Regions from separate parts of the Bacillus hominis genome, predicted to be linked through region 3. Evidence: riboswitches for the same ligand, from Rfam matches in the RefSeq annotation. Region 3 holds a riboswitch; each other region holds the start of a gene.
What was found. A riboswitch is a leader RNA that binds a small molecule or an ion and turns the genes downstream of it on or off. The one in region 3 is predicted to bind S-adenosylmethionine.
Positions count from the first base shown of each region.

Region 1 (8,224 bases), 3.6 Mb from region 3:
GGATTGTATAAACCTAGCCAAAAAATAGGGCTATCTGTATTTAATTTACGAATTTCTTCTATAATTTTCTTTGCTTCATTTTGAAACGTTTCCGTATCAGGACGATACGTCTCTAAATCTATCTTTCCGAGCGATTCCCAACCTGGGAACAAATCATTTCCTCCAATTGTTAAAACAATTACATCTGCTTGCTTAATTGAATATTGAGCTCCGCTACTTTCAATTTGTTTTAATAAATCGGGCATTTTCGCACCACTAACTGCCAAGTTGGTTAGTGCAACTTTTTGTTTATAATCTTTTTGTAAATCCTCTTTCATTCGTCCAATATAGCCAATTCCTTCTTTATCACCAACGCCGCGCGTTAATGAATCACCTAAACTAACTATTTGTAACGTTCCCGTTTTCTTTTTCTCTTTTGCCACTACGTCAGTCTTCGTAATTAATTTTGAAGCTTTCGGATTTAATACATCATTCACACCCGAAACAAAACCGTATGTAAATAAACAGAAAGACGCAATTGTAATGAGTAGAATTACTTTTACTAATTTTGATCTCATATCAAAACCCCTTTTAGCCCCTATAGATTGTCCATAATTATACCAAACGAATTTTCGAAAAGCGATTCTCGCACCTTCTCTATTATGTCGTTTCCCTATCTACCAAATTTGGTAATAACTCTACATGTTTCACATCTATTTCCTCATCATTAATCTTTTCATATAATAATTCAAATGCCTTTACGCCAACATTTTTACTAGAATGCGAAATCGTCGTAATACCTAATATATCTGCCACCTCTTGATCATCACATCCGATAATCGTAATATCCTCTGGGATACGAATTCCTTGTTTTTTCGCCTCCGTTACCATTCCTGCAGCGATATGATTGCAAGATACAAGAAACGCCGTCGGTTTTACAGACATACGGGCCCATTCCCTGACTACATTGCGCCCATCTTCCACCGTAAAACATCCTTTAAACTTCCAGGCATCTAACCGTGTTACAGCAATCTGTTGAAGTGAATCTTCATATGCCTTTTTTCGCCTTTGGCTATTAATGCTATTACTTCTTCCAATGCAATATCCGATACGTGTATGACCAGCATCTATTAAGCTTTTCATCCCGCGCAAAAATACTTTATAGTAATCAATATGTACACTCGAAATGAAATTCGAATCTATTTCTTCACACATCACAATTGGACCAAACTTCGTATACTCTTCAAGTTTTTCCTTACTATTTGTCCGTGAACATATAATTACTCCATCCAGCTTTTTCATTTTTAACATATGTAAAATTTCAAGCTCTTTTTCTTCGCTATAATTTGTCTGGCAAAGCATCATATTATAATTGTTCTTTGCGGTTTCCTTTGATATCCCCCCAATAATGGCACTGTAATATTGATCATTTACGTGCGGCAATAATACGCCAATTACATTCGTTTTTCCTTTCACTAAATGAATCGCATTCACATTTTGCGTATAATTCAATTCTTCTATAATCGCTAAAATTTCTTTTCGTTTCTGTTCATTCACGTACGGATGATTATTGAGTACACGTGAAACAGTTGAAACAGATACCCCAGCAAGTTCAGCAATCTTTCTTATATTCGTCATCCCATTCTCCCCTTCTCGCAAAAATTATCCCTTGACCTGGTAAGCTTTCCACAATATATCCTTTCCTAGCAAATACATTTTGAAAGGATATACAACTATGCTTCGATTCAAATTAGAATATATATTTTTCATTGGTGGTTTACTCATTCTCTCCATCGGTATTAACATGATGACGACAATTACTTCCTTTGGACTTAGCCCTTATGATTCCTTCTTTATTGCACTATATCAAAATTTCGGGATAAGTATTGGTTTTTGGATTTTTATGATTAACTTTGTTTTTACCCTTATCGTACTCTTTTGGGACAAAAAACAAATTACAATCGGCACAATTGTAACGATGATTCTTATTTCTCTTTTTGTTGATTGGGTTGGTTCCATTACAACTATTATGGACGCTATCCGCTCTCTTCCAAAATATATAACACTTATTTGCGGAAATCTATTCGTCGGAGCTGGCATCGGTCTTTATGTCTCTACAAACCTTTGCGCGGCGCCTCAAGAGGCTTTCGTTTTAACTGTTGCTGAGAAAAAGAAATGGACATTTAGAAGAACAGAAATTTCATTAGCTTTTTTATTTTTAACATTAAGCTTCTTATTAGATGGGCCAATCTATTTTGGAACAATTATCTTATCCTTTACAACAGGTTGGATTATTCAAGCATTTATTCAAGTTGGTACGCAGATTTTAAAACGAAAAAAACCTATTAAGCAAGCCGCTTAATAGGTTTTTTCGTTTTATCCCGCTATTTGTGGGCAGTAAAACTCCCACCTCAAAATCCAGCGAATGCAAAGAAGTTAGGCGGGAGATAACTGCCCCTAAATGCCCGATTGGTGAAGACTAATAATCAGTGGGGGATGGACAAAACCCCCACTGATTAAAGTTTCACTTTATGATAAGAGACCTTACTTAGCATCTCCTTCAATTCGATAGTTTGCTTTCAAACAATCTATTTCTTCATACGATTGCAATGTATGTAGAATGTACTCGTAATCCGCAAGAGAAGCACGATGCGTTACAATTACGATTTCTGCTTTCCCTTTCTCTTCAAGTGGCATTTGAATAATCTTTTCAAAACTAACACCGCGCTCAGAGAACAATGATGTAATTTTTGCAAATACACCAATTTCATCTTTCACATGCAGTCTTAAAAACTTTTTCACAACAATTTCATCTGGCTCTTTTAATACTTTCTTATACTGAGGAGATACCGCACTATTTCCGTTTACACCTAACCTAATATTTTGCATTACAGCAACTAGGTCAGAAACAACAGCTGTCGCTGTCGGTAAGCTTCCTGCTCCCGGTCCATAAAACATCGTTTCTCCTACTGCTTCACCATACACATAGACAGCATTATATTCATTTTGCACTGCTGCAAGAGGGTGTGTATTTGGAAGTAAAGTTGGCTCAACCGTAACCTCTAATTTCTCACCATCTCGCTTTGCAAGACCAATTAATTTAATTGTGTAGCCTAAGCTCTTACTATATTCAATATCTTCTGCTGTAATAGAAGTAATTCCTTTTACCTTCACATCTCCAAGCTCTACATTTGTAGAGAAACCGAGAGTAGCCAAAATCGTCATTTTTCTTGCTGCATCTAAACCTTCCACGTCTGATGTTGGATCTGCTTCTGCAAATCCAAGCTGCTGAGCTTCTTTTAACACGTCGTTATATGCTCTCCCTTCGTCTGACATTTTCGTCAAAATAAAATTTGTCGTTCCATTTACGATTCCCATTACTTTCGTAATAAGGTCTGAAGAAAGTCCTTCTACGATGCTTCGTAAAATTGGAATCCCTCCAGCTACACTTGCTTCATAAAATAAATCAGCCTTGTTATCTTTTGCTACTGCTAAGAGTTCCGCTCCATGTAACGCCATTAAATCTTTATTTGCAGTCACAACGTGCTTCCCGCCTTTTAAAGCTTGTAAAATATATGCTTTTGCTTCATCAATGCCGCCCATTACTTCGATGACAACATCAATATTAGGATTATCTAAAATTTCATTCACATCTTGTGTTAATAGAGTAGAAGGTACCTCGACCTCCCTCTCCTTCTCAATATTTTGCACCAACACTCTCGCTACTTTCACTGGACAACCTACTTGGTGTATAAGTCGTTCTTGATGATCTGTAATAATACGAACTACACCACTGCCAACTGTCCCAAGACCTAATAACCCCACTTGAATTTCTTTCATAATACTGTCCACCCCTCAAAAATTGTGTTTAGATGAATTATATAGACGAAAAATCAGAAAAACAATTAATTTAGAACATTCGGAAAAATAAAGGTTAATCTTTACAAATAAAACGCTACCACGTGTTATACAATCATTTACAATATATAAGGGGTTTCTTGATACACGTAATAATTCAGCCAATTAGAGAATAATAAATTCCCATGACTCCTCCACCTAACAAGTGGCTTCTCATTCGGATTATTATGTTTAAAATAATTTTTTGGCACATCAATTTTTAACCCTTTTTGGCAGTCCCGTTCGTATTCTTGCTTTAACGTATCACAACTGTATTCACTATGTCCGAGTGCGAAAACTTGCCTTCCCTCTTGCCCAATAACAAGATGAACACCTGCTTCTTCAGAATTGGCTAATAACGTTAATTCTTTCACCTTTTCAATATCACTCTCTCGTACTTCTGTATGACGAGAATGCGGGGCAAAAAACACTTCATCAAACCCTTGTAACAATTTCACATGTTGCTCGCAAACCTCATGTTCAAATACACCAAACATTTTTTCCGCAAGAGGATACTTCGGCACACCATAGTGATAATACAAACCCGCTTGTGCCCCCCAGCAAATATGAAGCGTAGATGCTACATTCGTTTTTGAATACTCCATAATACGTCCAAGCTCTTCCCAATAATCAACTTCTTCAAAAGAAAGAGTTTCAACTGGTGCTCCTGTAATAATGAGTCCATCAAATTTTTCATTCTCAATATCACGGAATGTTTTATAGAAGCTCGTTAAATGGTCCTGCGCTACATTGCGAGACAGATGCGATTCCATATGAAGTAAATGAACATCTAATTGCAACGGTGTATTTCCAATTAAACGAAGTAATTGCGCCTCTGTTTCTTGTTTTGTAGGCATTAAATTTAATATAGCAATTTTCAAAGCACGTATATCTTGTGTTGCTGCTCGCTCCTTCGTCATTACAAAAATATTTTCCTTCTGCAATACTTTGCGAGCTGGTAAATCTTTATCAATTATGATCGGCATGTTGTTTGCCTCCGACTAGCGCTGCTTCTAAATCTGCAATAATATCAGAAACATCTTCTATACCGACCGATAAACGGATTAAATCAGATGTAACACCAGCTAACCGCTGATCTTCTGCACTTAATTGTCTATGCGTCGTACTAGCTGGATGTATTACACAAGTTCTTGCATCAGCTACATGCGTTACAAGAGTTGCGAGTTTTACATTTGCGATGAATTCTTTTGCTGCTTCTAATCCGCCCTTAATACCAAATGTTAAAACTCCACTAGCACCTTTTTTCAAATACTTTTGTGCTAACGAGTAATTTTCATTACTATCTAACCCTGGATAATTCACCCATTCAATGCGATCATGATTAGCAAGCCACTTAGCAACTTCGAGAGCATTTTCACTATGACGCTCCATTCGTAAATGCAATGTTTCCAGGCCAATATTGCTAATATACGCATTGAATGGGCTCATACAGTTTCCGTAGTCTCTTAATAACTGAACGCGTGCTTTCAGAATATACGCGGCTGCTCCAAAATTTTGAACATAGCTTACACCGTGATAACTCGGATCAGGTTCGACAAGCTCAGGGTATTTTCCATTTGTCCAATCGAAGTTCCCTCCGTCTATTACAATGCCACCTAGAGAACTTGCATGGCCATCAATATATTTCGTTGTAGAATGGACAATGATATTGGCCCCATGTTCAAACGCCTGGCATAAATAAGGTGTCGCTAATGTATTATCAACGATAAAAGGTACTTCTAATTCTTTTGCTGCCGCTGAAAGTTCTTTGAAATTCAAAACGTTCATTGCTGGATTTCCTAACGATTCTGCATAAACGAGCTTTGTCTTATCATTAGCAAGTGCCGCAATTTCATCTGACGTTAAATTAGGATTAAAGAACGTAACATCGATGCCAAGCTTACGCAAACTCACTCCAAATAAATTAAACGTTCCTCCGTAAACAGTTGAAGAACAAAGTAAATGGTCTCCACTACTGCAAATATTTAAAACCGCAAGCATAATAGCTGCCTGCCCAGAAGCTGTTGCAACAGCCCCTACACCGCCTTCTAAATCTGATAACTTTTGTTCAAATGCAGCTAGAGTAGGATTTCCAATACGCGTATATATATATCCTTCTGCCTCTAAATTAAATAGTGCTGCTAAATCATCTGACGTATCGTATTTATACGTTGTACTTTGATAAAGTGGCAAAACACGCGGCTCACCATTTTTTGGCGTATAGCCACCTTGCACACAAATCGTTCCTTTTCCCCATGATTCTCCCATCTCTCATTCTCCTTTCTTTTATCCCGCTACTTGCGGACAGTAAGACTCCCACCTCAAAATTCAAAGAATGCGAGGAAGTTAGGTGGGAGATAACTGCCCGTTTGGTGAAGGCTAATAATCAGTGGGAGAGGGACAAAACCCCCACTGATTAAAGTTTCAATTTATGCAAAATAAAAAACTGCCCCTTTCCTGAAAACAAGAAAGGAGCAGTTTGAAAACACGCTCTAAGGGCTCTTTCTTATCTCTCAGGATTATTACCTGCAGGATTTGGCACAATTCCGTTATACGGCTGTTGCCAAGGTTTCATCGGGCCTGTCCCTCCACCTTTTCTTGATAAGACTATGCAATTACCGTTGATTTTATAGCAATAATTTCCTGATGTCAAACAGTTTTTCTGAATGTTCTAAATTAAATGTAAAAAATTTAATAGAAACAACAAAAGAAATATATTCCATATTCATTTGAAAAAGACCTTTTAAAAACTCCGATCAATATATAGAATTAAATAAGTGGTTTAACTTATAGGACCCAAGCTCTAATGAAATCCCAATATATATGTTGAATAAGCCAACCTCTCACAAAGATACTATATATATTCCATTCATTTCACACTAGCATATATAATCCTTTCTACATTAAAACTTACATAACGGAGGTATAACATGACAGATAAAAAGGACATGCACTATATACTTGCCCTATATGGCATTCTTTTAGGCTCTATAGTAGGAGCTACAGTTTGGTTATTTTTAGTTACGTTAAATATCGGAATCCACTTTATTTGGGGATACTTACCTACTATTTTCTCTTCTCCCCCTTATTACACCATTTGTGTAACAGTCATCGGTGGTTTCCTCGTTGGTTTAACACAAAAATACTTCGGTACATATCCACGGCTTATGCCGGAAGTGATGGCTGAATATAAAAAAACAGGTAGAATTGAATACCATTTTGTACATAAAGCTACTTTAACTGCGCTTATTGTTTTAATATTTGGAGCTAGTCTAGGCCCAGAGGCCGCACTTGTTGGAATTATCGGTGGACTTTGTACATGGGTAGGGGATCGCTTTAACTTCGCTTTAAAGGGAATGAACGAACTAACAGAAGTTGGAATTGGTGCTACTTTAAGTGTCATTTTTAACGCTCCATTATTCGGTTATTTAGCTCCGAGTGAAAATGAAGGTGAACAAATTTCCGAGTTTTCTAAAGGAAAAAAAGCAATTGTATATTTAACTACTACTTTTGCTGGTTTTTCCGTTTATTTATTGCTTAGCAAATTCGATAATCGCGGATCCTTTATTGTTGATTTTGGGGAAGGATCTCTTTCAATCAATGAATGGATCGCCTTTCTCCCTCTTACTTGCATCGGTGCTATCGTTGGTTTCTTTTATTTCAAAGTAGAATTTACATTAGAGAAAATCATCCATCCTTTCCGCGAATACAAAATAACACTTGGAATTATAGGTGGTATTTTATTAGGAATTGCGGGGACTTTTCTCCCATACACATTATTTTCAGGGGAACATCAATTAAAAGATTTAGTTGTTGAATGGAGCCATTTATCTTTTTGGGTATTACTTCTTTCAGGAGTTTTAAAACTATGCATTACTGCCGTTTGTTTAAATACAGGTTGGCGCGGTGGACATATTTTCCCAATTATATTTGCTGGATCAAGTATCGGATATGCTATAGCTTCTATTATCCCTATAGATCCAATAGCTTCTGTAGCCATCGTCACGACAGCGATTTCGAGCTATGCATTAAGAAAACCAATAGCTATAACATTACTATTACTCATGTTTTTCCCGCTCAATTTATTATTACCGATGCTCGGGGCGGCGGCTATCGGTAATGCATTTCCACTTCCTAAAAACAACGAAGCTACAAACGAATAAAAATAGGCAGTAGGGACAAAAGTTCCACTGCCTATTTTTATTACACATGTTGCTTCAATAGCGCGTATAACTCTTCAAAATTTTGTACTTCATATGTTGGCACAATCTCGCTATTATTTGATTTCTTTTCTGGATTAAACCAACAAGTATCAATTCCCGCTACATATCCACCTTTAATATCAGCG
Region 1 covers NZ_JAUCFS010000005.1:4,958,508-4,966,731, forward strand. The annotation lists gene QUF93_RS28345 (SGNH/GDSL hydrolase family protein) at 1-557, opposite strand, end outside; gene QUF93_RS28350 (LacI family DNA-binding transcriptional regulator) at 640-1,617, opposite strand; gene QUF93_RS28355 (YczE/YyaS/YitT family protein) at 1,715-2,341, shown strand; gene QUF93_RS28360 (homoserine dehydrogenase) at 2,524-3,819, opposite strand; gene metA (homoserine O-acetyltransferase MetA) at 3,957-4,862, opposite strand; gene QUF93_RS28370 (bifunctional O-acetylhomoserine aminocarboxypropyltransferase/cysteine synthase) at 4,846-6,144, opposite strand; SAM riboswitch class I at 6,380-6,484, opposite strand; gene QUF93_RS28375 (chloride channel protein) at 6,807-8,039, shown strand; partial or broken gene QUF93_RS28380 (YjjG family noncanonical pyrimidine nucleotidase) at 8,080-8,224, opposite strand, start outside.
Region 1: another riboswitch for S-adenosylmethionine. It lies ahead of QUF93_RS28370 (bifunctional O-acetylhomoserine aminocarboxypropyltransferase/cysteine synthase); the one in region 3 lies ahead of QUF93_RS09395 (Na+/H+ antiporter NhaC family protein).

Region 2 (8,224 bases), 1.2 Mb from region 3:
AGAGTCTGGAATAATACGAAACTCAATTTCTTTTAATGTTACCTTTTTATCATAGTATTCTTTATTTTTTTGCACTGTAATTGCTTGGTTATGTTTCCATTCTTTCAACGTGAATGGCCCGTTCGTAATTAACTCTTTTGGATCTGTTTTTAATTTATTATTATCATCAATCGACTTTTTAGATAATGGAATAAATAATGAACTTGCTAGTTTTTGTTTGAAAGAGGCAACTGGATATTCAAGTGTCACTTTTAACGTTTGAGGATCAACGACTTGAATACCAACTTGTCCTTCTTCACCTTTTCCAGTATTATATGCCTCTGCACCTTTAATAAAATACATTTCTGTCGCATTCATAGAACCCGTTTGAGGATTTAATAATCGCTTCCATGCAAACTCAAAATCATTTGCTGTAATAGGAGAACCATCTGACCATTTAATATCTTTCTTTAAATGAATTGTATACTCAGTTCCATCAGCATTTACTTCTTCTTTTTCCGCTAACTCATTATGAATTTTTCCATCATTGTCCTCCGTATATAAACTTGAGAATAAATTCCCAATTACATATCTTGAAGTAGTATCTGTCGCAATGGCAGAATCAAGCGTATATGGATCACTACTAATATTCGTTACTAATCGATCTCCTTCACCCTTACCAGCACTCGCTTTTTGCGTCTCTTTCTTACCGCAAGCAACAGAAGTAATCGCTAAAACAGTCATAATGACAAACAGTAAAAACTTCTTCATCCTACATTCTCCTTTAACCTGAAATTTTTGGTGTTGATGCTAATAATGTTTTTGTATAAGAATGTTGTGGATTACGGAAAATTTTTTCCGTATTTCCAAATTCAACAAGTTCCCCTTTGTATAAGACAGCCACCTTTTCACATAAATAGTGAACCATCGGTAAATCATGCGCGATAAATAAATATGTATAGCCTTGTTCCTTTTGAATCTTTTGCAGCAGATGTACAATTTGGATTTGCAGTGAAACATCTAATGCTGAAATTGGTTCATCAAGGATTAAAACTTCTGGCTCACATAATAACGCTCTTGCAATAGCGATACGTTGACGTTGTCCCCCGCTAAATTCATGTGGATATCGATCAATATATCGTCTATCTAATCCAACACGCTCTAGTGCATCACCTGCGACTTTATCTTTCAATCCTTTATCGCCTAAACCGAATGAAATATAGCCTTCTGTTACAATATCGCGTACTTTCCAGCGCGGATTTAATGCAGCTGTGGAATCTTGAAAAATGAACTGTACTTTCTGCAAGAAATCCCGCTTATAAGCTGACTTCAGCTTGTGAACAACTTGACCGTTATAATCAATTTCACCAGACGTTGGACGCTCGATCCCAGCTATGAGCTTACCAAGTGTTGTCTTTCCAGAACCACTTTCTCCAATAATGCCAAGCGTTGTTCCTTTGGGGATAGAAAGTGATATACCTTTTAACGCTGCGATTTCTTTATTTTTACTTCCATACGTTTTCGTTACTTGCTTTACAGTAATTAAATCTGTCGTCATGAGGCATTCACCTTCTCTTTTGATTTCGCTTTATTATGCTCCAGAATGTGCTGCCAACAATGTGAACTATGCTCCTCAGAATATGTTGTTCTCTCTGGGAATCGATGAATACATTCTTTTATCGCCACTGGACAACGATTTACAAACGGACAACCAAAGCTATTTAATGTTTCAATAGAAGGTGTCGTTCCTTCTATTGCACGTAATACTTTTTCAGAATCATCCATATTCGGAATTGCTTGTAATAAGCTTTTCGTATATGGATGTTTAGGAGAACCTATTACCTCTTCTATCGTTCCTTTCTCGACAACACGTCCCCCATACATAACAACTACTCGATCCGCTACTTCACGCACAAGCGCCAAATCATGAGTAATTAATAAAATACTCGTATTTTGTTTTTCTTTCCGCTCTTTTAATAGCCCCATAATTTGTTTCTGAATCGTTACATCTAACGCTGTTGTCGGCTCATCTGCAATAACAAGCTTTGGATGACAAGCAAATGCAATTGCTAAACAAATACGCTGCCTCATCCCCCCGCTTAATTGATGTGGATATTGTTCAAAGCGTTTCTCTGCTTCATGTATCCCTAAATCATTTAGTAAATTAATCGCAATTTTTTTTGCTTCTTTTTTCGATTTCTTTTCATGCTGCAAAATCACTTCTGTAATTTGTCTACCTACCTTCATCGTTGGATTTAAAGATGAAAGCGGATCTTGAAAGATAAAGGAAATATCTTTCCCGCGAGCTTGATTCCACTCGGATTCTTGTAAATTAGTTAACTCCTTCGATTCGAAAGATACATTTCCAGCATCGATATGAATTGATTCTTGGTTTAAGCCGATAATAGATTGCGCTGTAACACTTTTTCCCGAACCACTTTCTCCTACAAGTGCAACTATTTCACCTTCGTTAATAGAAAAGGAAACATGCTTCACAATTGCTTGCTTACTATTCTCTTTTTCAACGGCTAACGTTACGTTTTCTAAAGATAAGAGCTGTCCCATGTTTTTTCTCCTTTCGATTTCGTTTTACAATCTTCGGATCAATTGCATCTTGCAAACCATCACCAATTGCATTAAATGCGAACATAATGAGTGCAATCATGATTGCTGGGAAGAATAGTTGCCACCACTCTCCGCTCAATAATGTTCCTAGTGCATCGTTCGTCATCGTCCCCCAACTCGCTGCTGGTGATTGTACCCCAAGTCCGATAAAGCTTAAAAATGATTCCGAGAAAATAGCTGCTGGAATTGTAAATGATAAATTTACGATAATAATACCTGTTAAGTTCGGAATGATATGTCCATATATAATCTTCATATGCGATGTACCTAACCGTTCTGCTGCGATAACAAATTCTCTTTGTTTCAAAGATAAGACTTGTGCTCTAATGAGACGCGCCATGCCAATCCATCCCGTTAATGCAAGGGCGATTATAATTGTAAAAAGTCCTGGTTTCATAACGATTAATAGTAAAATAACAATTAACAAATATGGGATACCGTATAGTACTTCAATCCCTCTTATAATCCACTCGTCAATTAACGTTCCAAGGCCATTACGTCCTCTCACATATCCACTAAAGCCACCGATTAGTACACCTAATCCTATATCAAGGGCAGCCGCTACTAATCCAACTGTTAGTGATATTTTCCCTCCAGCCCAAGTACGCGCCCATATGTCTCTCCCTAAATCATCTGTTCCGAACCAATGCTCACTACTAGGTGGGAAGTTTGTTGCTTCTTTTACTTGTTCACTCGCAGTGAATGGCGTTAAACTTTCACCGATAAGAGAGAAAATAATAATTAGTAATAACGTTACTGTCCCTAAAACTGCGATTGGATTTGATACAAATTTACGAAATACTTCTTTCTTTCGGCTAATCGTTTGCTGATCTTTATTTATCGTTAATTCTTTCTTCTCTTCATTCGTTAATAACTCGTCATTAATTTCATAAGCCCCCATTTAAACATCCCCCTCCTTACGTAATAGAACGAATGCGCGGATCAACAATACGATGAATAATATCTGTAATAAAAATACATACAATTAATAGCGCACTATAGAAAATGGTCGTTCCCATAATCACCGGATAATCTCGATTAAAAATACTATCTACAAAATATTTTCCTAGACCAGGAATTGAAAAGATTTTTTCAATAACGAAAGTCCCTGTTAAAAGTCCAGCCATTAATGGGCCAACAAATGTAAGTACCGGAACAATCGCATTTCGAAGAGCATGTCTTATAATGATTTTCTTAATTGGTATACCTTTTGCTCTCGCTAGCTTAATATAATCACTCTGCAACACTTCAATCATATTAGAGCGAACAAATCTTGTAATAACCGCGATTGGCCCTAACGCTAATGCGAAGGAAGGTAATACAGTATGATCAAATGTTCCCCAAGACGCCACTGGTAGTAATTCAAATTTGATGGCGAATACTTGTATAAATAGTGGCGCTAAAATAAAACTAGGAATAGAAATACCAAGAATCGCAAGCAAGCTCACACTATAATCAATCAATTTCCCATGATATAGCGCCGCAAATGTACCTGCTACAATTCCGACTAACAACGAAATAACAAGTGCTTGTAGACCAATAATTGCCGATGGACCAAAGCCAGTTGTTATAATTTCTGATACACCTTGTCCGGTTGATTGAACAGATTCACCAAAATCAAAATGCACTACGCCATCTAAATAAGCAACATATTGATTCCATAACGGTTCATCAAGGTGATACTTCGCTCTCATGTTTTGGATCACTTCTTCAGGAAAGATTTTCGCATCTGATGAAAATGGATCTCCCGGAATAATATGCATAATTAGAAATGTCACTGTCGTAATAACCCATAGTGTGAACACCATAACCGATAATTTTTTAATTACATACACTTCAATAACCCCCTAAACACATGAATTTACTTTGTTTTATGAACGTACTTTTTTCCATTACTCCCTTTTCTCTTTTTAGAATACAAAAAGCCTTGATCTTAAAAAATAAGATCAAGGCTTAATAAACAAAGGCCCATCACTTATCTTTCAAGACTTGCTTGCTGGAATTAGCACGGTGTTCATCTTGCAGAACCCGCTGCTGAGGTGTCATAGGGCCAGTCCCTCTACCTCTCTGGATAAGTAAATTGCTATATTATTATTTGGTTCAAATTGTATATTTCGAATTATAATTCTGAAAAAATGAAAAGTCAATCAAATTGGATATATTTAGAAAAATCAGTTTTTAATAAGGGCGTTTATCTACATCGCAGTTTTTCGCTTATAATTAAAAAGAAATCATATTAAAGGAGTTATACGATGGATCCCTTACTTCTAGCGACTATAGGATTACCATTAACAATCGTCATACTCGTTATCATTGGTTTTTATAAACTCTTCATTAAAAAGAAAAGCATCACCTCTTTTTACACCCCCTTCGATAATATTACCGGACAAACTATTTCCGAATTTCACGAAGAGCAAAAAGTATTAGTATGCGAGGATGAAGATGGCGATGGTAAGAAGAAAAAATAACCTTGCATGCGCAAGGTTATTTTTTCGTTTCTTCCTGAAAACGTTTATAGTATGTCGATGCTGTTGAAAAATTAATTTCTATATCACGAATCAACGATGAATCTTCTTCTTTAGCTAACTTCTGTAATTTTTTCATCGCTTGTTCCGATTCATTTAAGAAACCAACATACATTTCATGTTCTTGTTCTTTCGACTTCGGTACATGAATTTCTTTACGCATATGATCTATATCTTCTAACATACCCGTTGTTACATTTTGCACGTCTTCCTTATATTTAGCATTAGTTATTTCCTTACCGCCCTTTTCTTTTGCCACTTCAAATAACTGTAACGCCTTATTAATTTCTTTATTTATTTTCGTATCATATTTTTCATGTACTGCGCTGTATTCTTTCATTTCTTCTGTTTGCTCAGTGGATTGCTCTACCTTTTCTTTCGGTTCTTTCGTATCTTTATTTCCATTACATCCTGCTAGAAGGATCATACTTCCCATTACAGCAATACCCAAAACCTTCTTCATCTCGAATTCTCCTTTTATCTACAGCTACTACTAATTATAGTTTCTTTTATCTCCACTTGTTATTATACCGAGAACACCCTACTTTTTACACTTAAGACGATATCTTAATATACATATCAACATTTTTGTCACAGTATCGTCACTTTATGCAAATAACTTTTGCATGAGTTATTTCAAAGAAATGAAAAAAAGAGCTGATTCAAAGAAATGTTTGAATCAGCTCTTTTTTATCAAGCTTCTAAATTCTGGTTTTGTTGCAGTTCAAACTGCTTTTCACTTCTTTTTGCCATAAATAAATAACATAACACAGCACCAATTTCACAAAGAGCTATAACACCCCCCATTGGTAATGCTGTATTACTTCCACCAATACCTACTAATGGTGCTACAAGTGCTCCTGAAATAAACTGTAATAAACCGAGTAAAGCTGATGCTGTTCCTGCTGCTTGTTTTTGATTTCTCATCGCTAACGAGAAGCCAGTTGTTGATACAACCCCAACACTTGATACAACAAGGAATAACGAGCATAAAACACCAATTAAGCCTATTCCTAATAAGATTGTAAGCAGTAACGATAAACCACCAACAGCAGCAATAATAATGCCAGAAACGAATAATGTTTTCTCATTCACTTTTCCTGCTAAACGGCCAGTAATTTGACTAGCAATAATAATACCGATACCGTTAATCGCAAAGAACAAACTAAACTGCTGTGGTGATGCCCCGTATATGTTTTGCAACACAAATGGTGAACCCGATATATAAGCAAACATTGCCGCTGTTACTAATCCTTGTGACAACGCATATCCCATAAACAAACGATCTTTCAGAAGTTTTCCGTACGTCGCCAACGTTCCTGATAAACCACCTGTTTCTCTTTCTTCCGGAGGCAATGTTTCCCGTAATACGAACGTAGCTGATATTAACATGAATACACTAATCGCCCCGAGAACGATGAAAACACCGCGCCATGTTGTAAACTGTAACAATTGTCCTCCAATAATCGGTGCCAAAATAGGTGCTGCTCCGTTTACTAACATGAGCAGCGAGAAAAACTTCGTCATTTCAGAACCTGAGTACATATCTCTTACCATTGCACGTGATATAACGATACCAGCAGACCCTGAAGCACCTTGTAAGAAACGTAAAAGTACTAAACTCCAAATAGATGGCGCAAAAGCACAAAGTAAGGAAGAAGCTACATAAATAATAAGAGCAATAATAAGAGGTTTGCGCCTTCCGTAAATATCACTAATTGAACCGACAAATAATTGTCCTACTGAAAGCCCAAGCAAACAAGCTGTAAGCGTAAGCTGGGCAAGAGATGCACCTGTTTGTAGATCATCCGTTAATTTCGGTAACGAAGGCAAATACATATCAATAGATAATGGCCCAATCGCCGTAAGTGTCCCTAATACAAGAATCATCCATAACCTGTTCATCTTTACAGGTTTATATATTTCGTGATTAACTTCATTCACTTTTTCCATTCACCCTTTCCTATATATGCCGAATCGTAACAATTATAGTTACAACATAAACATACGTCAAGTATAGTGCATTTTCCTGTTTTATACTGTAAAAAAAAAGCGATAGAAATTCTATCGCTTTACTTTTTCAAATTGCTATTTGTAAATTTAGATACGGAAGACATCGCCTCTCCTGTATCTAAATATGTGATTTGAATTGGATCTCCCACCTCTGTAAACATAGCATATGGGAATTTTTTTGCAGGTATCATAAATACTTTTTGTTCATTCTCTAACAGTACGTATACAATTGTATTTTCGCCTGATTTTTCTTTGTATACACGTTGTACAATACCTTCTTTTTGCGCTTCTTTTCCATTTGAAGTCGGTCTAAATGAATCTCCACTTCCGCTCAGCGCATTTTTATAATTCTCAAGTGCTTCTTTTTGCGTCGAGCCTGTTGCAAATATTTTTGCATTAGAAGCAGATATAACAGTATGAGCACGTACTAATCCCCCGTCATCGATAACCGGTACAATCCAAGAAGGTTTACCGTATACGTTATAAATAACCGGCATCGTCCCATGCCATTTCTCTCTCTTAAAGGAATTATCCACTACTTCTGTAGCAGCCGAACCATCCATAATGCCCTTTACTTCTTTTCCGTTATAGTAATACAACTTTCCTGTACGTGCGTCGACTAATGAATAACCGAGGGCAGAATCTACTCCTTCTTTCGGAGAGGTAAAGTCTGTAAAGTAATACAGTCTACCATCTTTTCCGAAGATTGGCGTAACGCCTTCCTTCGTCCCCCACTCAGTCGGAATCTTCATATCAGTTTGTGAGAATTTCGTATTCCAAAATCCGTGAATATATTTCCCAAAGTACGTATTTAACGTAGATGCTGTTTCATGATTTAATACACCATCAACGAATTTAGGCGCATTCCCTTTACCATATCGTTTCACATCACCCGTCTCTGCATCAACAACGACAACGCCTTCTACTTCAAACCCTGATCTTCCTGAAATAAACTCACCGTACGTCATTGTATAATACGGTTTCCCTTTATCATCAACTTCAAATTTTGGTTTCCCTTTAAAGATTAAATCTGGCTCTGCCTCTCGAACGACACGTTCTAATTTATTACCGAAAAACATGCT
Region 2 covers NZ_JAUCFS010000005.1:178,533-186,756, reverse strand. The annotation lists gene QUF93_RS03465 (peptide ABC transporter substrate-binding protein) at 1-750, opposite strand, end outside; gene QUF93_RS03460 (ABC transporter ATP-binding protein) at 764-1,537, opposite strand; gene QUF93_RS03455 (ABC transporter ATP-binding protein) at 1,534-2,544, opposite strand; gene QUF93_RS03450 (ABC transporter permease) at 2,501-3,505, opposite strand; gene QUF93_RS03445 (ABC transporter permease) at 3,522-4,439, opposite strand; SAM riboswitch class I at 4,577-4,682, opposite strand; gene QUF93_RS03440 (DUF3951 domain-containing protein) at 4,857-5,072, shown strand; gene QUF93_RS03435 (hypothetical protein) at 5,089-5,592, opposite strand; gene QUF93_RS03430 (multidrug effflux MFS transporter) at 5,823-7,082, opposite strand; gene QUF93_RS03425 (DUF3981 domain-containing protein) at 7,202-8,224, opposite strand, start outside.
Region 2: another riboswitch for S-adenosylmethionine. It lies ahead of QUF93_RS03445 (ABC transporter permease); the one in region 3 lies ahead of QUF93_RS09395 (Na+/H+ antiporter NhaC family protein).

Region 3 (8,224 bases):
GAAATTGCTAAGTTTTGTCGGAATTTAGTGTTTTTTCGTATTGTTCGTCATAAAGTTAAAATTCTTGAATGTATAAAAAGGTGTGGATTTCTATTTTGTTTTTTAAGAAAAATATGGAAAGTGATGGAGTTTTTTGGGGGTGAAACATCACTTTAAAAACCTATAAATCACTAGTGAGGAATCGATCTCATGTGAGGTTTTCTGACATGGGGTTTGTTTTTGTCAAGAAAATTATTTGCGTTCGGGCAAACTTATTTTGTTGTCAGATTTTAATTTTTGATTTATGATTTTTAACAGGGACAAAATGTAGTGAATTGTCGAATAATATGTAATACTCTTAATTTCTTAGTTTTATAGAGATAGATAGAATGAGAGATAGATAGAGTGACACATCGAAGGGGGTTACAACAAGTATGAAAAGAATAGGACTTGCATGGCAAATATTAATTGGTCTTGCACTAGGTATTGCAGTTGGTGCGATTTTCTTTGATAATCCAGCAGTTGCGAAGTACTTACAACCAATTGGCGATATTTTCATCCGATTAATTAAAATGATCGTTGTGCCGATTGTTGTAGCAAGTATTGTTGTTGGTGTTGCTGGTGTTGGCGATGTTAAAAAACTAGGCCGACTAGGCGGAAAGACAATTCTTTACTTTGAAATTATTACAACAATTGCAATTGTTGTTGGTCTATTAATAGCGAACATTTTCCAACCTGGAAAAGGCGTTGATATGGAAAAATTAACAAAAACGGATATTTCTAAATATGCAGAAACAACAGAGCAAGTACAAAGTCATTCGTTTGCGGATACATTTGTAAATATTGTTCCGACGAACATTATGAAATCATTAGCTGAAGGTGATATGCTTGCTATTATCTTCTTCTCTGTACTATTTGGTTTAGGTGTAGCAGCAATTGGTGAGCGTGGTAAACCAGTCCTACAATTTTTCCAAGGTGTAGCAGACGCCATGTTTTACGTTACGAACCAAGTTATGAAATTTGCACCATTTGGTGTATTCGCATTAATTGGTGTTACAGTTTCTACATTTGGTCTTTCTTCACTAATTCCATTAGGAAAATTACTCATTGTAGTATACGGAGCAATGATCTTCTTCGTTGTAGTTGTACTAGGAATTACAGCGAAAATATTCGGAGTTAACATTTTCCAATTCTTTAAGATTTTAAAAGACGAGCTGATCTTAGCGTACTCTACAGCAAGTTCAGAAACAGTTTTACCAAAAATTATGGAGAAAATGGAGAAATTCGGTTGCCCGAAAGCAATTACATCTTTCGTTATTCCGACAGGTTATTCATTTAACTTAGATGGATCAACTTTATATCAAGCAATTGCAGCAATTTTCTTAGCGCAAATGTACGGTATTGATTTATCCCTTACGGAACAAATTACATTATTACTTGTATTAATGGTTACATCAAAAGGTATCGCGGGTGTACCGGGCGTATCATTCGTTGTATTATTAGCGACACTTGGTACAGTAGGTATTCCAGCTGAAGGTTTAGCATTCATTGCTGGTATTGACCGTATTCTAGATATGGCTCGTACAGCAGTTAACGTTGTAGGTAACTCTTTAGCAGCTGTAGTTATGTCTAAGTGGGAAGGTCAATATGACGCTGAAAAAGGACAAGCTTATTTAAAAGAGATATCTGAAAAAGGTCAAGCAGCTTAATTATAATATGAACAAGCTCTCACATAATATGTGGGGGCTTTTCTATATATAGAAGAGGAGCGGGCGAAATGAAACGTAAATATGGTGACGGTTCTTCGTGGAAGAGACTAATAGAGAAGAATTATATAGTCAAGCAAGTTGAAGCAGGTATGTTAGGGGTATTGGATATAAAAAAAGTGAGAGAGCCTAGTTATAAAGAATACAATGGTAAAGAGCTTTGTATTGCAGATGATGGGTATACATGGATGCAATATTTTATAACCAGGAAGAACTTTGCGATAACAGCTATGCTAGATGATAGAAAAAAATTAGTGCAATATTATATTGACGTAACGAAAAAATATGAAATAGACGAACGAGGTTTACCTTATTTTGATGATTTATATTTAGATGTAGTATTGTTACCAAACGGTGAAATATATGTATTGGATGAAGATGAGTTAGAGGATGCATATAAAATGGGGGATGTTACAAAGGAAGAATATGAGTTAGCTTGGCATACAACAAAATGGATAATAGCGGCAATAAAAAAGAGAGAATTTTATTGGATTTCAATTTTAGAGAAAGAAATTGAAAAGTTGAAATGATTGCTGTATTCGTGTTTTTGTATAATTACCAAAAAAATCTATACAAAAAATAATTGACTTTTTTTTTGTAAGCAAGTAAAGTTAGAGAAGAAATTATTATTAAAAAATAAATACGAAACCTTCTTATAAAGAGAGGCGGAGGGACTGGCCCTACGATGCCTCGGCAGCGGACTCGATTTCAGAGTGCTGTGCCAAATCCAGCAAGCATGTTGCTTGAAAGATGAGAAGAGTGTTTCTTATAGATGTATAAGACCTCTTCTCGTTGGAAGAGGTCTTTTGTTATTCATTAGAAAAAGGTTGAAACTAGGGAGAGATGGTACTTTGAAAGAAACGAGAGGAAATGGTTTAGCTTTATTACCGCTTGGGATATTTTTGGCACTATTTATTGGTTCTGGAATTATTACAGGTGATTTCTATAAATTGCCGATACTTGTAGCGATTTCAATTGCTGTAGGAATCGCTTTAGCGATGAATCGTAAAGAAAGCTTTAATGTAAAAGTAGAACGATTTGCAAAAGGTGCAGGAAATCCAGATATTATGATTATGGTATTAATTTTTGTGCTTGCAGGTGCATTTTCTGAAACAGCAAAAGGGATGGGCGGAGTCGATTCTACAGTCAACTTAGCGCTATCTATTTTACCGCAAGGATTTATCGTTGCTGGAATTTTTATTATCGGGGCATTTATTTCATTAGCGATGGGAACTTCAATGGGAACAATAGCGGCATTAGCGCCGATTGCTGTAGGTATTAGTGGGCAAACTGATATCTCGATTGCATTAACAATGGCGACGGTTGTCGGCGGAGCGATGTTTGGTGATAATTTATCATTTATTTCTGACACAACAATTGCAGCAGTTCGTTCACAAGGAACAGAAATGAAAGATAAGTTTAAAACGAACTTTTTAATTGTATTGCCAGCTGCAATCATTACAATTGTACTATTAGTAATGATTACTTTAGGAAGTGATACAGAAATTAAAGCTCAAACATTTGATTGGGTGAAGATATTACCATATGCAGGTGTACTTGTTACAGCATTACTTGGTTGGAATGTACTTATCGTATTGACAGGTGGAACTGTACTATCTGGTGTTATCGGTCTTATAGATGGAAGTTATACGTTAGAGAGTTTCTTTAAAAGTGTAACGACTGGAATGGGCAGTATGATGGAATTAGTATTACTTGCAATTTTAATAGGTGGTATGGTTGAGCTTATTCAGTATAATGGTGGTATTCAATATTTAATGAATCTTTTAACACGTAATATTCGTTCGAAAAAAGGAGCAGAGTTCGGCATTGCTGGTTTAGTGAGTATGACGAATATGTGTACAGCAAATAATACAATCTCTATCATTTTTACAGGTCCGCTTGCGAAAAATATTGCGGATCAGTATGAAATTGATCCCCGTAAATCAGCGAGTGTACTGGATCTTTTCTCTTGCTGTATACAAGGGTTAATCCCATATGGTGCTCAAATGTTAACAGCGGCAGGATTTGCAGCTTTATCTCCGATTGAATTGTTGCCATATGCATTCTATCCAATTTTAGTTGGAGTATGTGGAATCATTTCTATATTAATTGGTTTCCCGAGGTTTTCTAAAGCGGCGGAAAAGAAAGAGTATCATAAAACAGCATAATTAAATATGAATTTTATTAGTAGCAACTGAAGCCGTTCAGAGAATATTCTCTGAACGGCTTTTTATGTGCGATAAAAGAGTGCGTTATCCTATCTTTCCTTATATTTTTACAAAAGGCTGAATGCAACTCGGTCTTAAGTCTGAGTCGAAAACAGTTCTTAAGCTCGTTATGGAAAAATGAAAAAATAGTTAAGATAAGAGTATCAAATCGAAGGGAGGCAAGCACAAGATGAAACAATTTCTAGCGTTTATCGCAGCCGGTATTTTGGCTTTAATTGCTCTTGGTAGTCTTGCTGGTATTGTAGGATTCGCCATTGGAGCAGGAGTTGTGTACTGGAGCTATAAATCATTTGTGCGAGCTAAATCATTCTTTGGAAAGTTAGCTTGGGGTATTGTTGGTTTAATCGGTTTGTCCATTGCACTTTCTCATTCCCCAGCATTAATCGGTATCGCAGCATTAGTAGTTTTATACTACGGATACCGTGAGTGGAAAAAAGAAAAAAATGTAGTTGTTGATTCTGCTCCAGAAAGTTCTAAACCATATAGCAACTTTGAAGATGAGTGGAACAAGTTAATGAAAAACTAATATAAAATAAATCAAATCAAATTATAAAGTAGAAGAGAGGAAGATTATAATGAAACAATCTTTATTCGGACGTGTACGCGATGCAATTTTAGCTGATTTTCATAATGTGTTAGATGAGAAAGAAAGAAAAAATCCAATTGCTATGTTAAACCAATATTTACGTGATAGTGAGCGTGAAATAACAAAAATTGAGAAGTTAATTCAGCGTCATAAAACATTAAAATCTAACTTTGCTCGTGAGCTTGAGCAAGCACGTTATTTCGTTAATAAAAGATCAAAGCAAGCTATCATCGCACAAGAAGCAGGCGAATTACAATTGCATGAACGTGCATTAGAAGAAGTAGCGTATTATGAAGGGCAAGTAACTCGCTTAGAAGAAATGTATGCTGGTGTTGTAGAGCAAATTGATGAGTTAGAGCGTCGTCTTTCAGAAATGAAAAATAAATTAAAAGAAATGAACGCAAAGCGTATGGAATTAATGGCACGTGAAAATATGGCGCATGCAAACCGCCGTATGAATACTGCTATTCATAAAATGGATGAAAATAATCCGTTCTTACGATTCGAAGAAATTGAAGATCACATTCGTGATTTAGAGCTTCGTATAAATGAAGAGCATGAGCGTGATACATTTGATATGAAAATTGCAAAACTAGAGCGTGAAATGAAAGAGAAAAATGAAGTATCGTTAACGAAAGAAGTAACAAAATAATTGTAGTATATAATAAAACAGGCTTATGATATAGTGATAGAAGAAAAGGTGTTGGAAAGCAATGCCTTTTCTTCTATGTATATGTGACAAAGAGGGAGGGGAGCTGAAATGAAGAAGCACTTTTCAAAAACACAATTAATGGGGATGCTCCTCATCATATTTGGATTCGGTCTTTTTCTTGATATGATACTTGGACATTTTGAACCAGGTGGTCTAATATTTGCATTTATTATGATTATGTTTGGAAGACATTATCGAAAGAAGAACCGTTATGTAAGAGGGAATGTATTTTTATTTGTCGGTGGTATTGTATTCTTATTCTTCTTATTTTCATCAGCAGCATTCGTACTTGTTGTGTTTGCTTGTTTAGCTTTAATTGGTTATCAACTTATTCAACAAGGACATCAGCAAAAAGCAATGAAAGTTGAAATTAAAGAAAAGGGATATATAGATGAAGAAAAACAAATATATCGTACAGAACCGTATATAAAAAATATGTTTGTAGGTAATGTACGAATGATGGATCATATTTATGAACTAGAGGATATTAACGTCCAATATGGTGCTTGTGATGTCGAGATTGATTTAACAACTGCTATGATTCCAGAGGGGGAAACGGTTATTGTTATTCGGGGCGTCATTGGTAATATTCGCTTATATGTACCATATGATATTGAATTGTCTTTAAATCATTCTGTTATTGTTGGGCGAGTGCTCCTGCCAGGACACGAAGAAACTGGATTTAACCGTAATGTTACGTTTAGAACAGAACAGTATAAAGAAGCCCCTCGTCGTATTAAAATTATTTCTTCGCTTGTCGTAGGCGATACGGAAGTGAGGAAAGTATAATGAAAAAACAAAGGAATATATCGTGGATGTATATTCGTTATTCTATGTTGTCCTCTATGAGTATCGCACTTATTTGTACAATTGTATATGTATGGAAAAGCGAGCAACAAGTTTATGATTTACTATGGAAAGAATCCATTGCTTCTGTTCCAATTGGCTTGTTTATTATGAGTACGAGTCTTCTTATCGGAGGAATTGTAGGATATGCAATCGGTTATTATATAGAGCAGCGTATACAAGGATTAAATACTTTTCTATTTGAAGTAGAGCGAGGGAATTTTCCGAGTGATGTTTCATTTACTGCAGACGATGAATTTCATGAAGTGGAACGCAAAGTAATTGGTCTTGCTCGCCGCTTAGAGGAGCAAGCTGGGCTATTTCAAAAAGTAACGAATGAACGAGCCCATTGGAATGAAGAGATGAGACAAGAAGCGATTTCTCAAGAAAGGCATCGATTAGCGAGAGAGCTGCATGATTCTGTAAGTCAGCAGCTTTTTGCAATGTCGATGATGATGTCAGCCATTAATGAACAAGTAGCTGAAATTCCAGATACGACGAAAAAACAGTTGCAGCTTGTTGAGAATATGGTTGTAAATGCACAATCAGAAATGAGAGCATTGCTCCTTCATTTACGTCCAGTGCAGTTAGAAGGTAAGAAACTAACAGAGGGTATAGAAGAATTATTAACAGAACTGTCTAGAAAGCAACATATGAAAATTGAATGGTTAATTGAACCGATTCAATTAAAAAAAGGTGTAGAGGATCATTTATTCCGTATTGTACAAGAGGCACTGTCTAATACTTTACGGCATGCGAAGGCAAAGAAAACCGAAGTACGCCTTCGTAAAATTGATCAATATGCGATTTTGAAAATTATTGATGACGGTGTTGGTTTTAAAGTTGGGGTTAATAAGGCTGGTTCATACGGTTTAAGGTCAATGCAAGAGCGAGTTCATGAAATTGGTGGTACATTAAAAGTTCTTAGTTTTCCGAATAAAGGTACGCAAATAGAAGTGAAAGTACCGATTATGATTGAGAGAGGGGGAGAATCATGATAAAAGTATTACTAGTTGATGATCATGAAATGGTTCGAATGGGTGTATCAGCATATTTATCAACGCAGCCAGATATTGAAGTAGTTGGAGAAGCTGAAAATGGAAGAAAAGGTTCAGAGTTAGCTTTGCAATTAAGGCCGGATATTATTTTAATGGACCTTGTTATGGATGAGATGGACGGGGTTGAAGCAACACGTGCTATTATTCAAGAATGGCCAGAAGCGAAAATTGTAGTTGTAACGAGCTTTTTAGATGATGAAAAGTTATATCCTGTTATTGAGGCGGGAGCGACAAGTTATTTATTAAAAACATCAAGAGCGAGTGATATTGCAGACGCTGTACGAGCTACTTATGATGGGGAAACGGTGTTAGAGCCGAAAGTTACTGGCAAAATGATGTCTCGTATGCGTCAGAAGAAAGAACAACCTTTGCATGAGGAGTTAACAGAAAGAGAGTCTGAAATTTTATTATTAATTGCAGAGGGGAAAAGTAATCAAGAGATTGCAGATGAGTTGTTTATTGCCATTAAAACAGTAAAGACACATGTGAGTAATATATTAAATAAGCTAAATGTAAGTGACCGGACACAGGCGGTTATTTATGCGTTTAGACACCAATTGACGAAATAAGAGGGAGGCTTTGACTATATATGGTCAAAGCTTTTTGTTGACGGTTAATTATGTAAGCGTTATCATAAAGGTGTTAACAGTACATACAAAGGGGAGAGAGTGTATGTTAGTTCAAACGATATTTGGAATGGATGAAACGAAGAAATTAGGTAACTATGTGAATGCGTTGCAAGCACTTTGTGAACAATATGATATTGAAACAAATCGTATTGCAATTATTGAGGCAACAGAAGAATATTATTTATTTCTAGTGAAGCAAGAAGATTGCTACGATGTTGTAAAAGTAGAAATGGTGGATACGAATATTGATTACTATACGAAAGCTTATAAAGTAAGTAGCTTTAATCATACTTCTTATCAAATGTAAAAAACTCCCGGAATGGGAGTTTTTTTATGATGCTTTCGATTCAGGTGAATGATCCGTTAATGGTACTGCTTTTGCACCACTTAATTTTGCGATAGCAAAACCGATAATAGCCC
Region 3 covers NZ_JAUCFS010000005.1:1,370,920-1,379,143, forward strand. The annotation lists gene gltP (glutamate/aspartate:proton symporter GltP) at 414-1,688, shown strand; gene QUF93_RS09390 (ribonuclease FAU-1 family protein) at 1,757-2,275, shown strand; SAM riboswitch class I at 2,396-2,502, shown strand; gene QUF93_RS09395 (Na+/H+ antiporter NhaC family protein) at 2,597-3,913, shown strand; gene QUF93_RS09400 (lmo0954 family membrane protein) at 4,143-4,499, shown strand; gene QUF93_RS09405 (PspA/IM30 family protein) at 4,549-5,211, shown strand; gene liaF (cell wall-active antibiotics response protein LiaF) at 5,320-6,060, shown strand; gene QUF93_RS09415 (sensor histidine kinase) at 6,060-7,115, shown strand; gene QUF93_RS09420 (response regulator) at 7,112-7,744, shown strand; gene QUF93_RS09425 (DUF3992 domain-containing protein) at 7,755-8,111, shown strand; gene brnQ3 (branched-chain amino acid transport system II carrier protein BrnQ3) at 8,136-8,224, opposite strand, start outside.

Region 4 (7,293 bases), 2.3 Mb from region 3:
CAAAAAAATCTTTTGATGCAGTAGCGCCAGTAGGATTGTTTGGATAGTTTAAAAACATTAACTTTGCGTGCTCGGCGATAGAGTCATCAATCTTCGTATAATCCGGTAAAAAGTTATTTTCTGCAATAAGCGGCATTGTTTCAAATTTTGCTTTTGCTAAAGCAACCCCGGATAAATAATCTGGATAGCCTGGATCTGGAACGAGAATAGTATCACCAGGGTTTGTAAAACAAATTGGCAATTCTACTAATCCAGCTTTTCCACCAAACAAAATAGCAACTTCAGTTTCGGGATTTACTACTACATCATATTCACGTTGATAGAATGTTGCCACGGCTTCTTTTAAACTTTCATGTCCGCGAAATGGCGGATATTTATGATGAATGGTCTTTTCGGCAGCATCTTGTAAAGCTTTTACGATATGCTGCGGTGTTGGTTGATCTGGATTACCTTGACCTAGATTAATAACATCGTGACCAGCTGCAACGACTTTGTTAACTTTTGCAACAAGTGAAGCAAAAAATTGTGTTGGCAATGATGTTACTATCTCAGAAGGTTGAAATAATTTCATACTTTCCACCTCTTTTGAAAGTTGTTACAATTCTAGTGACAAATGATATAATCTTTCCAGTATTTTGTAAAGAAAAAAATAAGAATGGGGCTGACAAAATGAAAGTCGCATGTATTCAAATGGATATTGTCTTTGGAGATGTAGAAAAAAATATTGAGAACGCTAAAAATAAAATTAGTGAAGCGATGAAGGAAAGACCAGATGTTATCGTCTTACCAGAACTATGGACAACAGGATATGATTTAACGAGACTTTCTGAAATTGCAGATAGGAATGGATTAGAAACGAAAGAAAAGTTGAAAGAATGGTCGAAGCAATATGGTGTACATATTGTTGGTGGTTCCATAGCAAAGCAAACAGAGCAAGGTGTTACCAATACAATGTATGTTGTAAACAAGGAAGGAGAGCTAGTCAATGAATATAGTAAAGTGCATTTATTTCAGCTGATGGATGAACATAAATATTTAGTAGCGGGTAATGAGACAGGTGAATTTAAGCTAGATGATGTAGAGTGTGCTGGCACAATTTGTTATGATATTCGCTTTCCGGAGTGGATGCGTGTTCATACTGCTAAAGGTGCAAAAGTTTTATTTGTTGTAGCAGAATGGCCATTAGTTCGTCTAGCACATTGGCGCTTGCTTCTGCAGGCGAGAGCAGTTGAAAATCAGTGTTATGTTGTTGCCTGTAATAGGGCAGGGAAGGACCCAAATAATGAATTTGCAGGTCATTCTTTAATTGTCGATCCTTGGGGTGAAATGGTGGTAGAGGCAAATGAAGAGGAATCCATTTTGTTTGGCGAACTTAAATTCGAGAAAATTCAAGAGGTTCGTAAAGGGATTCCAGTTTTTGCAGATCGTCGTCCAGAATTATACAAATAAAATATTGACAAGTGATTTTTATTCTTGGTATAGTCTTCAACATAAAGTTAAAAATTCAAAAAATTATACAACTCTTATCAAGAGCAGGTGGAGGGATTTGGCCCGATGAAGCCCAGCAACCGACCGTAATACCATTGTGAAATGGGGCGTGTATTTACGCCAAAAGGCACGGTGCTAATTCCAGCAGAAAGTATACTTTCTGGCAGATAAGAGGGGAGAAGATTAACTTCAAACCTCTTTCTTTGTGGAAAGAGGTTTTTCTGCGTCAGAAAAACCTCTGAATTAAAAAAAGGGGGAGAAGACGATGGGATATTATTCATTAACAGAAGTAACGGCTGTACAATATGCGAAAGAACATGGCTATTTTGAAAAGAAATCAAATGTCATCTGTCATGAAATTGGAGATGGAAACTTAAATTACGTGTTCAAATTAGATGATGGAGAGAAGTCGATTATAATAAAACAAGCACTTCCATATGCGAAAGTAGTTGGTGAGAGCTGGCCGTTGTCTATAAAAAGAGCAACGATTGAAAGTAAGGCATTACAAATTTTTGCGAAGTATGTACCAGAATACGTTCCGGAAGTATACAGTCATGATGAGAAGTTGGCAGTGACGGTAATAGAAGACCTATCAAGACTAACAATTACAAGAAGAGGGTTAATAGACGGAGAGGAGTATCCACTTTTATCTCAGCATATCGGTCGTTTTCTAGCAAATGTTTTATTTTATACTTCAGATTTCGGTCTACAGTCAGAAGAGAAAAGGGTACTAGAGGGTACATTTGTAAATCCAGACCTTTGTAAAATAACAGAAGATTTAGTGTTTACAGATCCGTTTGGGCATTACGATACGAATGATTATGAGCCAGAGTTACAACTAGCGGTTGATGAACTGTGGAGTGACAAAACTTTAAAATTAAAAGTAGCACAGTATAAGTATAAGTTTTTAACGAGAAAAGAAGCGCTCATTCATGGGGATTTACATACTGGTAGTATATTTTCATCGCCTTCTGAAACGAAAGTAATTGATCCAGAATTTGCAACGTACGGTCCATTTGGATTTGATCTTGGTCAATTTATTGCAAATTTATTATTAAATGCATTATCTAGAGAAGAAGAACAGAGAAATGTACTATTTTTCCATATAGAAAAAACATGGAGTCATTTTGTAGAAACTTTTACGAAGTTATGGATTGGAGAAGGTGTAGAAGCATATACGAAAGAAAAACAATGGTTACCAATTATTTTGCAAAATATCTTTACTGATGCTGTCGGATTTGCAGGATGTGAATTAATTCGAAGAACAATTGGTTTAGCTCATGTAGCTGATTTAGATGAAATAGCAAATAAAGAAAAAAGAATTCAAGCTAAGAAACAAGCCCTAAACTTAGGAAAAGAACTAATAAAATATGAATCTAAGAGTGCTGATATTCAACTGTTTCGAACATTATTTCAACAAACAGTTTCGGGGGGCATAAAAGCATGAGCATGATTGTTACTGTGCCGAGATCTGTAAGTTGGAAAGGTGATACAATTGCGGTATTAAATCAAACAAAGTTGCCTCATAGTACAGAATATAAAACGTTGACGACTATTGAAGAGGTATGGAAAAGTATCATAATGTTAGAAGTACGCGGAGCGCCTGCAATTGGAATTGTAGCTGCGTTTGGTTTGGCGCTTGCGGCAAAGAAATATAATACTGTACATATTGAGGAGTTTCAAAAGAAGTTTAATAGAGATTGTAATTATTTAGGGACATCACGTCCGACGGCAGTGAATTTATTTTGGGCAATTGATCGCATGAGAGAATCAATTCGAGAGATTACTACAATAAAAGAAGCGCAAAAAATATTAGAAGAAGAAGCGCTTCGCATTCAGCAGGAAGATGAAGAGGTGTGCCGGAGTATTGGAGAGCATGCGTTAACATGCTTTAAAGACGGTGATAACATTTTAACAATTTGTAACGCTGGGAGTATTGCAACTGCACGATATGGTACTGCATTAGCCCCTTTTTATATCGGAAAAGAGAAAGGTGTGCGTTTACATGCATACGCGTGTGAAACGAGACCGGTTTTACAAGGTGGTCGTTTAACGACATGGGAATTGAAGCAAGCAGACATTGATGTAACGCTTATTACGGATAATACTGCAGCACATGCAATTCGAACGAAAGAAATTAATGCGATTATTGTAGGAGCAGATCGAATCGTTGAAAACGGTGATACTGCTAATAAAATAGGAACATTAAATTTAGCTATATTAGCAAAGTATTTCGGTATCCCATTTTACGTTGCAGCACCTTTATCTACATTTGATACTACGAAACAAACAGGTGCTGAAATTGTCATTGAAGAAAGAGATGAAACAGAAGTTACGAAAATTTTTGGGAAACAAGTGGCGCCACTTGGAACGCCTGTATTTAACCCTGCATTTGACGTAACACCGCATGGATTAATTACAGGAATTATAACTGAGAAAGGTATTTTACGTGGAGATTATAAGCAAAAAATTACGTCATTATTTGAAAAAACAAGCTAATCACAAAGAGCTTGTTTTTTTATGCCTAAGATTCTCTTTTCCTCTTATTTATGTAATGAAGGGAGGAGAGAAAGATGGAAGAGTGGATCGGGATGATAGGTAATGTGGGATTTCCAATTGTTGTAACGTTATATTTACTACATCGCATTGAAAGTAAATTAGACGGAGTGATTGTTGCAATTGAGAAACTCCCTAAACAATTACTAAAGTAGGAAGATCTTCGCGATAGAAAGTAAAATAAGGTTTGCTCTTCGTGAGCAAACTTTATTTTTTATCCCGCATTAACTGCCCGTAAAAGCCCGATTGGTGAAGGCTAATAATCAGTGGGGGATGAACAAAACCTCCACTGATTAAAGTTTCACTTTATTGAGCAGTATATCCACCATCGATAACAACAGCTTGACCAGTTATGCCTTTTGCCTTTTCACTTGCTAAAAACATAGCATAATCTGCAATTTCTTGTACTTGCAACAAGCGCTTCTGCGGTACAAGAGGATAAATAACATCTTCTAAAACATTTTCAAGTGGTACATTTCGTGTAGTTGCTAAATCTTGTAGTTGATTTCGTACAAGGGGAGTATCAACATATCCGGGACAAAGAGCGTTTACAGTAATTCCATGAGTTGCTCCCTCTAAAGCAGCCACTTTTGTTAATCCGATTACGCCATGTTTCGCACTATTATAAGCAGCTTTTCCAGCAAATCCGACAAGGCCGTTAATAGAAGCGATATTAATAATTCGTCCATACTGTTGTTTCTTCATAATAGGAAAGGCAAGCTTGGTTGCAATAAATGGAGCAATTTGCATAATTTTAATAAGAAGTTCGAACTTATCCGTTGGAAAATCTTCAATTGGTGAGACGTGTTGCATGCCTGCGTTGTTAATTAATACGTCTAATGAACCGAAGTGAGTAACTGTTTGAGAAATTGCTGCTGCAATTTCTTCTTCAGCTGTAACGTCACATTTTAAACCGATAGCTTGATAGCCTTCTTTTTGCAATTGTTCAGCAGCTTCTTTTGCACGATCTTCAAGACGATCACTAATGATAACTTTAGCACCTTCTTTTGCGAAAGCACTTCCCATTTCATAACCAATACCGCTCGCAGCACCTGTTAAAAAGACAACTCGATTTGTAACCATGATGAAAAACACTCCTTCATAATAAAAGTTCTCTTATTGCTCTATTTAGAGAGGAGATAATGAAATTCCTGCAAACATTTGGAAAAAAATCTTTAGCAGGAGGATTTGAAATATGTCGACAAGTCAAATGCTAAAAGGAATTTTAGAAGGATGCTTACTTGCTATTATTTCTGAAGGTGAAATATACGGTTATGAAATGAGCGAAAAACTAGGGAAGTATGGTTTTACAATGGCAAGTGAGGGAAGTATTTATCCGTTATTAATACGAATGCAAAAAGAAGAGCTAATAACAAGTGTAATGAAGGAATCTCCATCTGGTCCAAAACGGAAGTATTATACGTTAACAGGTAAGGGAAAAGATGCACTAGACGAATTTATGGATCGTTGGGAAGCGATGCAAAGTAGTGTAGAACGTCTGCTTGAAGGAAAGGGGAGGAAAAAATAATGCTATCTAATGAAGCAAGACAGTTCTTATTAGATATGAGATTGTTTTTGACAGCAAAGGGTATGAAAGAAAGCGACATTGAAAGCTTTATAGAAGATGCAGAGTTGCATTTAATAGAAGGTGAGAGTGATGGGAAAAGTGTAGAAGAAATTTTCGGAAGCTCACCGAAAGAATATGCCAATGAACTTGTAAAAGTGATGGAAAGAGATAGGCAGGAAACGTGGAAGCAAATCGGTTTTACAGTAATGAATATCGTTTCGTTTTGGATTATTGCTTCTATTTTAATAGTGAATAATGGGATGTTACAAATTTCACTTATTCAGTGTATTGGTTATAGTTTTACATTGGTTTTATCTGTTATGAGTCCTAATTTTCTACTTCGTAAAATGACCTTTGTCACGAGCTTTACAAAAACGTGGTTTTCTATGTGGTCTTTAGTCATGATAGCGCCAATGTTTTTATTAGGAGCTGTTACGATATTAGATGTAGTATATCCTACAAAGATGTTTACATTGACTCTAGTCCAAAGTTATATATTAGCTGGTGAGGTTTTTATTATCACAGTAGCTATAAATATGTATTTTGAAGGATGGTTTAAAAATTTATATTTAATCATTCCGCTTTCTATTATGTTAGTGTTTAAAACATTTACATCGGAAGATATCGTCCCAATGTTATTTCAAGTTATATGTTTATACGGAATTTTATTTATTTTAATCTTCCTTGAAATTATGATGAAGACGAATAGAAGAGAAACGGTTAAATAAGGGAGGGGTTATAATGAAGGTTTCTAAAGAAGGCGAAAAGTTTTTAATAGATACGAAAGTATATTTAATAACAAAAGGGATTAAAGAAGAAGATGTGGACGCTTTTCTAGAAGATGCAGAGCTGCATTTAATAGAAGGTGAGAAAAAAGGAAAGACGGTAAGTGATATATTTGGTGATTCGCCAAAAGCATATGCTGAAGAATTGGCGAAGGAGATGGAGAAGGATAAAAGTGGGAGTATAAAAAGTATTTTAGGAATGATTATTGGTATTGGTGGATATTGGTTACTTACAAATATTTTATTTGAAAGTCCCGATCATGAATTTATATTAACGAATGTGCAGTTGATTGGATATCCGATTGTATTAATGATTACTGTTGCAGGAACAATTTTTGCGTTTAAAATGTCATCATTTAAAAGTAAACTAAAAGAATTTAGTATTCTTTACTTAGCTTCGATGATACCAATTTTATTACTAGTATTATTAATGTTTATGAATAAATGGTATGGGACACCTATGTTGCACCTTTCTACTATGCAAAGTTATATATTAGCTGGAATTATCTTAATTGTACTGTTAGTTGCTGAAGCATATATACTTGGATGGATTGGAATTTTAGTTGTTATCATACCGCTATTAATTATGTTTGTATTTAAAGAATTAGGAAAGCAGAACCCATATTTGATAATACTAGAGCCTTTACTTCTGTATGGAAGTTTATATGTATTAATGCGATGGTCTTTAAAAAATGAAGAGCAAAAAACTGTAAACTAGTTTTATGCTAATAGTGAGCGAACTGAATTTTTTATTAAGAGGGGAATAAATGTGCAAAGTATATTTCTAGATATATTGTCTATTATGTTTTTAGGTTTAACGATTTTTGGGCTATATACTACCTTTTCGAAAAAGGTACATGATGACTACTTCGATACTTTAATAGATGGCACAACAGG
Region 4 covers NZ_JAUCFS010000005.1:3,645,137-3,652,429, reverse strand. The annotation lists gene QUF93_RS21365 (pyridoxal phosphate-dependent aminotransferase) at 1-571, opposite strand, end outside; gene QUF93_RS21360 (carbon-nitrogen family hydrolase) at 586-1,449, shown strand; SAM riboswitch class I at 1,521-1,662, shown strand; gene mtnK (S-methyl-5-thioribose kinase) at 1,754-2,935, shown strand; gene mtnA (S-methyl-5-thioribose-1-phosphate isomerase) at 2,932-3,987, shown strand; gene QUF93_RS21345 (YvrJ family protein) at 4,062-4,199, shown strand; gene QUF93_RS21340 (3-hydroxybutyrate dehydrogenase) at 4,351-5,127, opposite strand; gene QUF93_RS21335 (PadR family transcriptional regulator) at 5,240-5,572, shown strand; gene QUF93_RS21330 (DUF1129 domain-containing protein) at 5,572-6,339, shown strand; gene QUF93_RS21325 (DUF1129 domain-containing protein) at 6,353-7,114, shown strand; partial or broken gene QUF93_RS21320 (DNA-binding protein) at 7,166-7,293, shown strand, end outside.
Region 4: another riboswitch for S-adenosylmethionine. It lies ahead of mtnK (S-methyl-5-thioribose kinase); the one in region 3 lies ahead of QUF93_RS09395 (Na+/H+ antiporter NhaC family protein).